DNA from 3 places in the Caballeronia eucalypticola genome. Region 1 is predicted to be linked to each of the others. Evidence: predicted binding sites of a transcription regulator. Region 1 holds the regulator's gene; each other region holds the start of a gene.
The links. Region 1 encodes LexA, which represses DNA repair genes until DNA is damaged. Its sites were predicted from a motif close to ACTGTATNNNNATACAGT; they were not measured.

Region 1 (4,301 bases):
GCCTCGGCCAGCTTGCGCGTGCCGTGACGATCCACGACCTTGTCGACTACGGCGACCGGCGGTTCAGCCAGGATGCTCACCGACGGCACCACGATCTCGAACTTGTCCGAGCCAAATTCCTTCAGCGACAAGAACGCCTCGTTTTCCCACGCGATCAGCACGTCGCCCTGCCCGCGCTGCACGAAACTGGTGGTCGCACCCCGCGCGCCCGAATCCAGCACGCCGGCATTCTTATAAAGCTTGGTCACGAATTCCTTGGCGGTCGTCGCGTTGCCACCCGGCAGATGTTCTGCGTACGCCCATGCCGCGAGATAGTTCCAGCGCGCGCCACCGGATGTCTTCGGATTCGGCGTCACGATAGACACGCCCGGCTTGAGCAAGTCCGGCCAGTCCTTGATCTGCTTCGGGTTGCTCTTGCGCACGAGAAACACGATTGTCGATGTGTACGGCGACGCGTTGTCCGGCAAGCGCTTCTGCCAGTCTTGCGCCACGAGCCCCTTGCCCGCGAGCGCATCGATGTCATAGGCCAGCGCCAGAGTCACTACATCGGCCTGCAAACCGTCGAGAACCGAGCGCGCCTGACCGCCTGAGCCGCCGTGCGACTGCTTGAACGTGACGGTTTCTCCGGTTTCAGCCTTCCATTTCTTGCCGAAAGCCTGATTGAAGTCCTGGTACAGCTCACGCGTCGGGTCATACGACACGTTAAGGAACGACGTGTCGGCGTGCGCCAGCGAGATCGTTCCCACGATCATCCCGGTCGCCGACGCGGCCCCGATCACCGTCGTGGCAACCAGCTTCCTTGCCCGTGCGCCCCACCCCGAATTCCGACTCAGCATTGCCCCGCTCCCCGTCTTATGTGTTTGAGCAGCCGAGTCTATCGACGGGCTTTCATTATTAAAAATAATTGTTATTCATTCTTTTAGATCAAAAAGTGCTAATGAAGACTGGAAGCGGCGTTGCGGCCATCAAAGAGCCGCTGGAGCACCGTGTTTGGGGCCTCTGTGTGGTTCTGACGACGTCGAACTTAAAGTAAAGCTTGAAAAGCGCCGAATACTGTATAAAACTACAGGCATCTGTTCATCCATACAGTGGACGACCGGCCATAAAGGGGCAAATGCACGTGACCAAAATGAGCAAACTGACTGCGCGACAGCAAGAGGTTTTCGAACTGATCCAGCGCGCTATCGAACGTACGGGGTTTCCGCCCACGCGCGCCGAGATCGCGGCTGAACTCGGTTTTAGCTCGGCTAACTCCGCCGAAGAGCATCTTCGGGCGCTGGCGCGTAAAGGGGTGATCGAGCTGGCTGCGGGTTCATCGCGCGGCATTCGTTTGCTGACTAATGGCAGTCTTGACGACGGCCCTCACCAGTTCACGTTGCCGCACGCCAGCATCATGCAATTGTCGTTGCCGCTGGTCGGGCGCGTGGCGGCCGGTAGCCCGATCCTTGCGCAGGAACATATCTCCCAGCATTACGCCTGTGACCCGGCACTGTTCTCCAGCAAGCCGGACTATCTGTTGAAGGTACGCGGTCTTTCCATGCGCGACGCAGGCATCTTCGACGGTGATCTGCTCGCCGTACAGAAGAAAAACGAGGCGAAGGACGGGCAGATCGTCGTGGCACGACTCGGCGACGACGTCACGGTGAAACGCTGGAAACGTCGTCCAGATGGCGTTGAACTGATCGCTGAAAATCCTGATTACGAGAATATCTTCGTTGCATCAGGCAGTGACGACTTTGCGCTGGAAGGTATTGCGGTCGGGTTGATCCGCTCCGGCGAGCTTTGATTTCTGATTGTTGATTTCTGATTTGCAGGGCGGCGGTGGATCTTCTCCCCAGCCGCGCTGCGCTTGAATTCCAGCCCCATAAAGCGTGACGGACATCGCATTCGCGAGGAACCGGCGCGCGCCCTATTCTCATCGGTTGTCATCGGTTATCGGAGAAACATCATGGAACGATTCGCCCGGTTGTTTTCTGCTTCTTTTTTATCCGCATCGTTTGCGCCGGCAGCACGCGCACCCCTTTCGTTTCGCCAATTCCGGGAATTTGGCCGTTTGCGGCATCTGCGCTCGCTGATTTCCTGCAAGACACAAAAACCTGCTGACACGCCTGATCTCTTCATCGAATTGCCAGTCTTGCCATCGCGGCAACCGGCGTTCGCCCGGGTATCGTTGAGTACATCGGTGCATACGCAGTCCGAGCAACGTGCACCCGTGCGGGTTTATCGCGGTGAGTCGCGGGTCATCATGGTGGGCAATATCGAAGCGGTATCGCGCATGATCGACCGCTGCATCGACGAGGAACGCGCAGGCGTTGAAGATGGATTGTTCGCCTGATATTTAAGGCGCGGTGAATTCGCGGGGATAGTTCTGGCGCCGGTGCGGTCCATTCAATGGTTGAGTCGTCCAAGGTCTCTCGTTAGGCCTTTCGTTTGGCCACAACTCTTGCATTTCGAGCCGCGTCTACCTCATCAGCCAAAAGGTCCCCACGCGTATGCCTTTGTCCCGTACCAGCAAGTCCGTTGTTATTGCGTTGTTGGTTGTTATTGTTGTGGCGGTTCTCGGTGTGATTTATGCGTCGCCCTATATTGCCCTCGATCGGCTAAAACGTGCCGCCGACGCCCGTGACGTTCAGACCGTGAATCAGTACGTCGACTTTCCGTTGCTACGTGAAAGCCTGAAGGACCAGGTCGGGCAGCTGCTGACCCGAAGAATCGATATACAGAAAAGCGGCAATCCGTTAGCGATAATCGGCGCCATGATTGGCGCGGCGCTAGTCGGCCCACTGGTCGATTCGTATGCAACGCCCGACGGCGTGGCGGCTATTCTCAATGGCATACCGCCAAGAGGTGATCCTGGCGAGAAACCGCCGGTTCCGGCGGAGGCCAATGGCGCTGTAGTTGCGTCTCCGGAAGCCGCGCAAGCGCCGCCGCTCGCGCCCGCTCAACCGGCGCCTGCCGCCGCTGCGCCATCCGCACCGAAACCGCCGCCTCAAACCACGGCGGGGTATCGAAGTTTTAATACTTTCGCGGTGAATTACCAGCATGGCACCGGCGAAGCACGCTATTCAGCCATTCTTCGGCGATACGGGTTGTTCTCTTGGAAACTGGTCGCCGTGGAACTGAACGACAGTTAGGCGAGCCAGCAGATTCACCGCAGCAACCGAACGCTATCCGGTTGCTGCGGGCGGCCAGCGGGACCCGCTTAGCCATCTACTTATCAGGCACTCACCTCGGCCTTCACGGGCTTCGCCGCGTGCGCAGCGTCCTCCTGTTCGGCGGATGTACCCGTCGGCGACACCGCCACTAAAATGCTGCAAGACACCCGATCCATCAGCGGCGTGTTGCCCGAGCCCATCCACCAGCGCGCAAGGCCCGTGCGGCACCGATGCCCCACCACGACCAAATCCACCTGCAAGCTCTGAGCGAGCCCGGCAATTTCATCGATAGGATGCCCAAACGCAAAGTGGCCCTGCGCCGGCACGCCCCGCTCGGTCAGCCATTCCACGCCTTCGCGCAGGATGTCCCGGGCGGCGTCCTCAAAACGGCCGCACGCCATATCGGTGAGAAGGCCTGCGCTTTGGGCGATGCTGGAACGCATGTCGACAACGGCAAGCACGTGCGTTTCGGCTTTCAGGTCGAGCGCCAGATTCGCGCCGTCACGTAACGCCTTACGCCCTTCGCGGGAGCCGTCGTAACACAGCAGGATTTTTCGGTAGCTCGCCATGGTGGTTCTCCGCGCTGCAACGAGGGCAGCAAAGGGCATCGAAAAGACGGTCGTCAAGTGTTGCAAGTTCTGCCCCGTGGACCGGGCGGGCGACAAAAGCCCGGGCCGCGTTGCCTTCATCATGGTGCGTCGTTGAAACGGTGGCAACGATGGAAAACGCTAATGCGGTCCAGTCGTCCGCGAAACGCCAAGCGGACAGCGTGCCAGGTCCGCGAATCCCTTGCTGGGTGGGCTTCCCGGCAATTAATTGGAGCGTCGCGAAAGGGCTCTGCAGCCGAAAAACAACCTCCGTGCGCCCTTGCTGTGCAGGTCAGACAGAGGGACGCGCCTCGTTGGTGCAATCGATTAAACTAGTTAGCTTGTCTTCGGACCTAAATCAGACCCAACACCTGAGTTTGCGCATGTCAGATGCAGCAGTGTTTCCTAAAGACTTTCCCAGCGACACCACCCGGCCGCCGGCAAAGCCGGCCGGCCCGGCGATCGAGTTTGTCGACGTCGAAAAGCATTACGGTGACAAGACCGTCGTCAATGGCCTGTCTTTTCACGTCCAGCCTGGCGAGTGCTTCGGCCTGCTGGG
Region 2 (4,301 bases), on a different contig from region 1:
CGATCACTTCGAATTCAGCGGCCGAATCAGGCGGCGCGGATTCACTTCGATGCTCGTCAATACGCGGCGCCGCTACGCTTTCAGCGCTTTCGGGGATTTGCTCGTCCGCGGGTTTTGCAGACTTCGATGTTTTGCGACGGCTGGTGTTCCGATCGGTCGATCGCTCGAAAACGTCTTCGCCGTCAGCAGGCTGAGGTGACGATTTGCTACTGGAGGCCGGACCAGCCGCTTTGCGTCCAGACAACCCGCCGCGTCCAAATTTGCTTCGGTCACTCGATCGCTCGTATTCAGCGGGCGCATCTGCCGATGCACTCTTCGCAGATGCGCGCGCCGACGCCCCACCACCGCCGAACGATCCGCGCTTCGGATATGCACGATCACTCGACCGTTCATACACCGGCTCGCTGTCCTCCGTCGTTGCTCCGTCAGCCTCTTTTAAACTCGCGGCAATTGCCTCAGCTTTGCTAGTGCGAGACGACAGGCTTGAATCGCCTACGCGCCCAAAGCTGCTTTTCCTGGCAAAGCTACTGTTACCACTGCTGCTGCCAGCACTCTTGCCGCTTGAAAACCCACCGCCCTTACTAAATCCAGTGCTTACGCTCTTCTCGCCAGAAGCCCCGCCGCTCTTCGAGAAGCTGTTTCCAAACGAACGACGCGCCGGCGCAGATCCCTCCGCACCGGCGCGTTCGCTTGCTGCTGCGCGGAATCGATCGCTACTTCTCTCATAGCGATCAACCCCTTCCTCGGCGCCGAGACTTTCGTCTTCGTCACTGATGGAGTTCGAGCCGTCCGGATCTTCCTTTACGTCCTGCTCCGCGTCACGATTTGAATCGCGACCGGTTTTTGATCCGAACCGGCTCTTGCTGCGCATCATCTTTACCGCCTAAAACTCATTCTTCTTCATCCGCCACTTCGGCAACACCCGGTGCCAGTGCGTCGGCCATTGCATTGACGCCCAGAGACTCGCGAATCCGATTTTCGATTTCGCGCGCCATTTCAGGATTCTCACGCAGGAATTCACGTGCGTTGTCCTTACCTTGGCCAATCCGCTCGCCGTTGTAGCTGTACCAGGCGCCGGCTTTATCCACCAGCTTGGCTTGCACGCCCAAGTCGATGATTTCACCCTGACGCGAGATACCTTCACCGTAGAGGATGTCGAAGATGGCTTCGCGGAACGGCGGCGCAACCTTGTTCTTCACCACCTTCACGCGCGTTTCGTTGCCGATCACTTCGTCGTTCTTCTTGATCGAACCGATACGGCGAATGTCCAGACGCACCGATGCATAAAACTTCAACGCATTACCACCCGTGGTGGTTTCCGGATTGCCGAACATCACGCCAATCTTCATGCGGATCTGGTTGATGAAGATCACCAGGCAGTTTGTGCGCTTGATCGTGCCGGTCAACTTGCGCAGCGCCTGCGACATTAAACGTGCTTGCAAACCAGGCAACGAGTCGCCCATTTCGCCTTCGATTTCAGCCTTCGGCACCAGCGCCGCGACCGAGTCGATCACGATCATGTCGATGGAACCTGAGCGCACGAGTGCATCGCAGATTTCCAGCGCCTGTTCGCCCGTGTCCGGCTGCGAGATCAGCAGGTCCGACGGACTCACGCCGAGCTTTTGCGCGTAACCGATGTCAAGCGCGTGTTCCGCGTCAATAAACGCTGCCGTGCCACCGACCTTCTGCATTTCCGCAATCACTTGCAGGGCCAGCGTGGTCTTGCCCGACGATTCCGGACCGTAGATTTCCACTACGCGTCCACGCGGCAAGCCCCCAACGCCCAATGCAATATCCAGTCCGAGCGAACCGGTCGACACCACTTGAATGTCTTCAATGGCTTCGCCAGCGCCGAGTCGCATGATCGACCCCTTGCCGAATTGCTTCTCGATCTGCGCGAGCGCGACGGCAAGCGCCTTGCTCTTCTCTGCAGACATCCCGCCCGGGCCTTTCTTGCTATCTTCCATGAATCGTCCTTTGCTATGATGAACGGCGTCTGGCGCATGCCCTTGGGAGTTTTTTCCTGCTGGGCGCACTGCTGCAGACACTGTATAAAAAAACAGGTGTTTTTGCAAGTCCGATCGAAGCGCGTAGTTTCAGCGCCACGTTCGACCCATGCGAAACACCACTACACCTGGAGACCGCCGCGCCGGGCGAATTGCGGTGCCGGCAATGCTTTTTGCGCACACTACGATGCGAATCCTCATTGCCGAAGACGACAGCATACTCGCGGATGGTCTCATTCGATCACTCCGCCAATCGGGCTATGCCGTGGATCACGTGCGGCACGGCGTGGACGCCGACAACGCACTTTCGCTCCAGACTTTCGACCTTTTGATCCTTGATCTAGGCTTGCCGATGATGTCCGGCCTGGAGGTCCTGCGACGCCTCAGAGCCCGCAACTCCCAGATGCCCGTGCTTATCCTGACAGCCGCCGACAGTGTCGACGAACGCGTCAAGGGCCTCGACCTCGGCGCCGACGATTACATGGCCAAACCGTTCGCGCTGAACGAGCTCGAAGCCCGCGTGCGCGCCCTTACGCGGCGCGGCGCGGGCGGCGGTCCGACCGTTGTCAAACATGGCGCGCTCGCGTTCGATCAAGTCGGGCGGATTGCGTCGATCAACGACCAGGTCATCGAGTTATCGGCACGTGAACTCGGCGTGCTTGAAGTCCTGTTGCAACGGGTTGGCCGGCTGGTCTCGAAGGAACAGCTCGTCAACCACCTTTGCGAGTGGGGCGAGGAAGTCAGCAATAACGCGATCGAAGTCTATGTCCATCGGCTAAGAAAAAAAATCGAGCCCGGCGGGGCGCGGATCATAACCGTTCGCGGGTTAGGCTATAGCCTTGAAAAAGCCGTTGCCGCGGTGGCCGCCTCTGTACCGCCCTCCCCGGCAAACGCCGACGAGCCTGTCTCGCCCAGCCCGCAGCACAAGTAACACGTAACCACGAGTAATCACGCCATGGGCTCGCCAGCATCCCCCGAGCGCGCCGCTCCGGCGTTGCGCGAGCTGTCACGTGCTCCGCCGGATTTGCCGGAAGCCGATCCCGACGCATCCCGCGACGCGCGTTATGCGAATCCGTTCGCGCCGCCCGACGAGCTCGAGCCCGACGGCGAGCCCGCACCGCGTTCGCTATTCGGCGAGATCCTGGACTGGATGCTCGCGCCGCTGCTGCTCCTGTGGCCCATGAGCATTGCGGTCACGTATCTCGTCGCCAAGTCGATTGCCAACGGGCCATTCGACCGCGCGCTGGAGACGGATGCGTACGTGCTCGCGCGGCAGATCGCGCCGGTGAACGGCGTCGCGGAGTTGCGGCTGCCGAACGCCACGCGCGACTTCCTGCGCGCGGACAACGTGGACAGCGTGTTTTTCCAGGTGCTGGGTACGCGCGGCGAACTCGTAGGTGGCGACGCCGATATGCCCTTGCCTCACGACGATGACCGGCCGCAACCCGGCATCGTGGAGTTCCGTGACGATGTGCTGCGCGGCAACGATATCCGCGTCGCTTATACGACGGTGGAAGCACCGACGCTCTCTCACCCGGTGCTGGTCCAGGTGGCCGAGACACTCGATAAACGTAGCCAGTTGGCCAACGACATCATCAAGGGCGTGATCCTGCCGCAGTTCGTGATCTTGCCGCTGGCTATCGTGCTGGTCTGGTTCGGGTTGTCGCGCGGACTCGCGCCGCTGCATGCTCTGCAAGCGAATATTCGCGCCCGTCGTCCCGATGATCTTTCACCGCTCGAAGCAAGCCGCGCGCCGCCGGAAATCGCGCCGTTGGTGGCGTCGTTCAACGATCTGCTCAACCGGCTCGAGCAGAACATGCAGTTGCAGAAGCGGTTCATAGCCGACGCCGCGCATCAGATGAAGACGCCGCTCGCGGGTTTGAGGACGCAGGCGGAGCTGGCGTTGCGGCAGGACGTATCGGCGGAAGTGCAGCGCTCGCTTGAACAGATAGCTACGAGTTCCGAGCACGCGGCGCGACTGGTGACGCAACTGCTTGCGCTCGCTCGGGCGGAGAACCGGATGTCGGGGCAGATTTTCTCGCGCGTGGAGTTGACCGATCTCGCGCGGCTCGCCGTGCGCGACTGGGTGCAGGCCGCGTTGGCCAAACGGATGGACATTGGCTATGAGGAACCGCCGAATCCGGTCGAGGTTGAAGGCAATGCGGTGATGTTGCGCGAAATGCTGTCGAATCTTATCGATAACGCCATTCGCTACACGCCACCGGGCGGCCGAATCACGGTCCGTGTTCGCACCGACGAGTCCGATACGCGGCACGTCTTTCTCGAAGTGGAAGA
Region 3 (4,301 bases), on a different contig from region 1:
ACGCTTCGCCCCGTACGCTCTCGGGCTAGCACCCGTGTTCCACGGACCCACACGGCCTCACGCGTATTTGCCGATGTGGTGCTTCGCGGGTTAGCTATGAGTTTGCATTGTTATTTGCCGGGTCAGGCTTTATGCATTCTGCAGATCCATTTCTGGGTGGTTTAAAAAATGGTTCTGCATGCGTACAAATTCGGTGGAAGGTTTTCAGCGGATAGCGCGGGGTGCTCCTTAGGCGGGTTCAGTCATTGGTGCTTGCCCGAGAGCGTACGGGGCGAAGCGTTTTACTGTCAGGATTCGCGAGAAGGAGGGTTTCACACATCCTAAGCTCTGGCGAGCACCGTGCTTTTGGGGCACCCATGAATCAAAACTGCACGCTGTGGACACTTAGGGTAGAGCGGTGAAAGCGTTTTCTTTGCTTCGTTTCTTTGTCGCTTTGGACAAAGAAATGACGCGCCGCCACGCGCAGTGGCTAATAGTGATAAAGAAATCCGCTAACACCGAACCCGCAAAGACCTGAAAAGCAGCAACCCGGCATTGACTTCCACCGCAAACGCCAGAACCCGTGCAACCCGGCATTGAACCAGACCACTAACCCCAGAACCCAGCACGAACCCCAACCCTCAACCCCAAAGTGCGAACGAAACGATCAGACCGATATTGCGTTCGCCCCCAAAATGCCCATCAACTTCAGCGCATTCTTCTGCCCCTGGTCTTCATAGTTGGTATTAAAAACCACATGCGTCAATTCAACCGCCTTCGAAATTTCGATAATGTGACTAGCGAGCGAATCAAGTTCATCGTCGTTGTACTCATAGTTAAATCTCGACGATGATGCAACCGCGCCCTTGATATTCCACGTATCCTGATTGCGTCCGTGCATGCGAATCAACGCCAGCCGCGGATGCGTTGTTTCCCAAATAGCAGGGATGCTGTTACTCGACCCTTGCGGTTCATCCACCACCACATTCACCAGCCCGCGCTCACGTTCCATAGCCAATGTGGAATCGCGGCGTTTTGCGTCGAACCAAGTCTGGTTGCGAAACTCAACTGCCATGGTGTAGCCGTCCATTGCGCTCATGACGTCTGCGCAGTGCTCGACATGCCTGATGCCATGGGGATTGCAGATCACCCACGGCGCGAACTGAAAATGCACGGCGCCGAGCTTACCGGCCGCACGAAGCGGCTCAACGGCTTCAAAGTACCGGCACCATAATTCCTGCTGCAACTCATCCGGCAAATCCTTGTAATACAGGCTCGTCTTGCCGTTCTGCGGCAGGTGCGGCTGCATGTCCGGCGGAAACATGTCGCGTGCGGTCTGATGCCCCGTGAACAAGCGGAACGCCTTGATGTTGAACACGAACTCCGGCGGTGTCCGCTCAGCCCACAACACCGAATTCGCGGCGTTCGGCATGGCGTAATAGCTGGAATCGACCTCCACCAAAGGGAAAACGGACGCGTAATAACGCAACCGCGCCTCCGCGCTCGAACAGCCGGGCGGATAAAAACGCTTGCACTTGATCAGCGTGGGGTCCGTCCACGAAGCCGTGCCAACCATGATGGTCACCGTGCATTCTCCCTACCATTTTTGCCGCATCTTTTGCCACATTCACAGGTCATATTTCCCTCCCCGTTTTTCTCCCTGCCTTTTAAAAGGGGCAGTTCAGGCTCAACCGAATTCAAGGTAAAGTACTGTACATCCATACAGGTAAATTTGCCATGTCAGCCTTGCTCCAGAACGTCGAAGACATCCACCCCGCCTTGTGGCGCGGGTCGCAGCTCGCGCGCTCGCATGGGCAAACGGTCGACACGGGCTACGCCATGCTGTCGGCCGAGCTGCCGGGCGGCGGCTGGCCGCTGGGCACCCTGATCGAGTTGCTGGTGCAGCAGCCGGGCGTGGGCGAAGTCAGGCTGTTACGCCCGGCGCTCGCCGCAGTGAGCCGCCGCCCTATCGCCTTGGTGCAACCACCTCATAGTCCAAATTCTCTCGCTTTTGCATACCTGGGTGTGCCGCTCGAAAAGCTGCTCCAGGTGCGTGCATCGAAACTGGCTGACGCATTGTGGTCAGCCGAGCAAATCCTCAAGACCGGCAGCTGCGGCGCGCTCATCTTCTGGCAGCAATACGCGCGCACGGAGTCGCTGCGGCGCCTCCACATGGCCGCGCAATCCTCTGAAACGCTATTCCTGATGGTGCGGCCGCTCGCGAGCGCGGCGGACTCGTCACCGGCCACGCTGAGGCTGTGCGTGCGGCCGGCCGGCGACGGTATTGCTGTCGACATCATCAAGCGCAAAGGCCCGATCCGCGCCGAAAGGCTGTCCGTCACCCTGCAACCCTCTCCCGTTCTAATGAGTCCCCATGCCCGTGTACGTCGGCATACATCTACCCCGGTTGTCGCTGGAAGTGTTCCGTCCACGCTGGTCGCGTAGGCCCGAACATGGCTGCGTCGTCCTCGACCGAGACACGGTCTTTATCGGAGACCAAGGCGCTCGCGAGGCCGGCGTGTGCGTAGGCATGAAACGCGGCGGCGTCCTCACGCTCTCGCCCGACACCCTCATGTTCGAGCGCGAGCTGAGTAAAGAAAATGACTTGATGCGCGAGGTAGCTTTTTCGTCGATGAAATTCTCACCCATGGTCGCGCTTTGCGATGAGGAAACCATTGTTATCGACGTCACGGCGAGCCTGCGGCTCTTCGGCGGCATCGTGCGGCTATGTCATCAGATACGAGACATTGTCGATGCCATCGGCGTGACGGCACGCCTTAGCACGGCGCCGACCGGCCAGGGCGCGTGGCTGCTGGCCAAAAGCACCCGGAACGCGAATCTCGGCAAGCGGCGCGTGCTGAAAATGGCGTCGCTTGAACGCAAGCTCGGAACGCTGCCGTTCCAGGCCGCGCCGGAAGTGCGTGCGTTCGCGGACTGGTTCAACGGGCTGGGTTGCAAGACACTGAATGACATCCGCCGCCTGCCGCGTGCGGGGCTTAAAAAGCGTTGCGGCGTCGCGCTGCTGGATTCGCTCGATCGCGCTTATGGACTCGCGCCCGAGCTATACGAATGGCTGGCTGTGCCGCCGGCTTTCAGCGCGCGCATCGAGTTGCCCGATCGCATTGAGCACGCTGAAGCCATGCTGTTTTCCGCGCGCCGGTTGATCGTGCAATTGTGCGGCTGGCTTAGCGCGCAGCAACTGGCGCTCACGCACGCCACGCTCACGCTGGAACACGAGCGCGGCCGCGATGCTATCGACCCCACCGTTATCCAGATCGCGCTCGCCGAACCCACCTGGCACGAAGAACATCTGGTGCGCTTGTTCAAGGAGCGGCTTGGCCGCACGGAACTCGTGGCGCCGGTGATCGCGCTGCGTCTGAGCGCCGCAAAAATACAGCCCGCCGAGCCGCCTACCGAGACGCTTTTTCCCGAACCCGGCGGCTCGCCTGAAGACCACAACCGTTTGCTGGAATTGCTGGTTGCGCGGCTGGGCGCCGACAACGTACTGCGTGCGGCGCCTTCATCGGATTACCGGCCTGAACAGGCTAATCGATGGATCTCCGTCGCCGATACCACCCGTCCTCAAAAGCTGGAAGCCGTGCCGTCCGATCTGCCGCGTCCAGCTTGGCTGCTTGAAAAGCCCCTGCAATTGATGATGAAAAATCATCGGCCGTTTTATGGGTCGTCGCTGAAACTGGTGTCGCCGGCGGAGCGCATCGAAGCGGGATGGTTCGACAGTAATTTGATGAGCCGCGATTATTTCGTCGCGCAAGCCAGCGATCAAAGTTGCTACTGGATTTATCGCGAGCGGCCTGGCAGTGCTGACGCCGAAGATCCGCGCTGGTTTCTCCACGGCCTGTTTGGATGATGCGCCGTGGATACCACCTTCTCCATGCTGCCCGCGTATGCGGAGCTTTTCGCGTTTTCCAACTTCACGTTCCTGCACGGGGCATCGCGTGGAGAGGAGCTGGTCGCGCGCGCGGCGCAACTCGGTTATGCCGGTCTGGCAATCACCGATGAATGCTCGCTCGCCGGTGTCGTGCGCGCACATGTGGAGGCGAAGACCCTGAATTTTCCGCTGATGATTGGCTCGTATTTCAAGCTCGTCAACGCGGATCTTTCGCCCGCCTTCGGGCTCATTTTGCTGGCAACGAACCGCAATGGGTACGGCAATTTGTCCGAGCTCATCACCATTGCCCGCATGCGCTCGAAAAAAGGCGCGTACTTGCTCACGCCTAACGATCTGGCACGGCCCGATAAAGACTTCGCGCATCTGCGCGGCATGCCCGATTGCCTCGCGATCCTGGTGCCCGATTTCCCCG

Region 2: recA (recombinase RecA) is a predicted target of LexA. The motif match lies at 2,047-2,064, and genes of this name have one in related genera.
Region 3: imuA (translesion DNA synthesis-associated protein ImuA) is a predicted target of LexA. The motif match lies at 1,689-1,706, and genes of this name have one in related genera.

The regions. Positions count from the first base shown of each region.
Region 1 covers NZ_JBLKRU010000003.1:176,437-180,737, reverse strand. Annotated here, with positions in the region: gene ACMX25_RS05185 (sulfate ABC transporter substrate-binding protein) at 1-836, opposite strand, end outside; gene lexA (transcriptional repressor LexA) at 1,130-1,786, shown strand; gene ACMX25_RS05175 (hypothetical protein) at 1,949-2,335, shown strand; gene ACMX25_RS05170 (DUF2939 domain-containing protein) at 2,493-3,134, shown strand; gene ACMX25_RS05165 (universal stress protein) at 3,218-3,724, opposite strand; gene nodI (nodulation factor ABC transporter ATP-binding protein NodI) at 4,126-4,301, shown strand, end outside.
Region 2 covers NZ_JBLKRU010000008.1:195,487-199,787, reverse strand. Annotated here, with positions in the region: gene recX (recombination regulator RecX) at 1-874, opposite strand, end outside; gene recA (recombinase RecA) at 891-1,967, opposite strand; gene ACMX25_RS12435 (response regulator) at 2,194-2,937, shown strand; gene ACMX25_RS12430 (sensor histidine kinase) at 2,962-4,301, shown strand, end outside.
Region 3 covers NZ_JBLKRU010000058.1:36,747-41,047, forward strand. Annotated here, with positions in the region: gene ACMX25_RS36160 (DUF72 domain-containing protein) at 647-1,564, opposite strand; gene imuA (translesion DNA synthesis-associated protein ImuA) at 1,717-2,424, shown strand; gene ACMX25_RS36170 (Y-family DNA polymerase) at 2,354-3,847, shown strand; gene ACMX25_RS36175 (error-prone DNA polymerase) at 3,854-4,301, shown strand, end outside.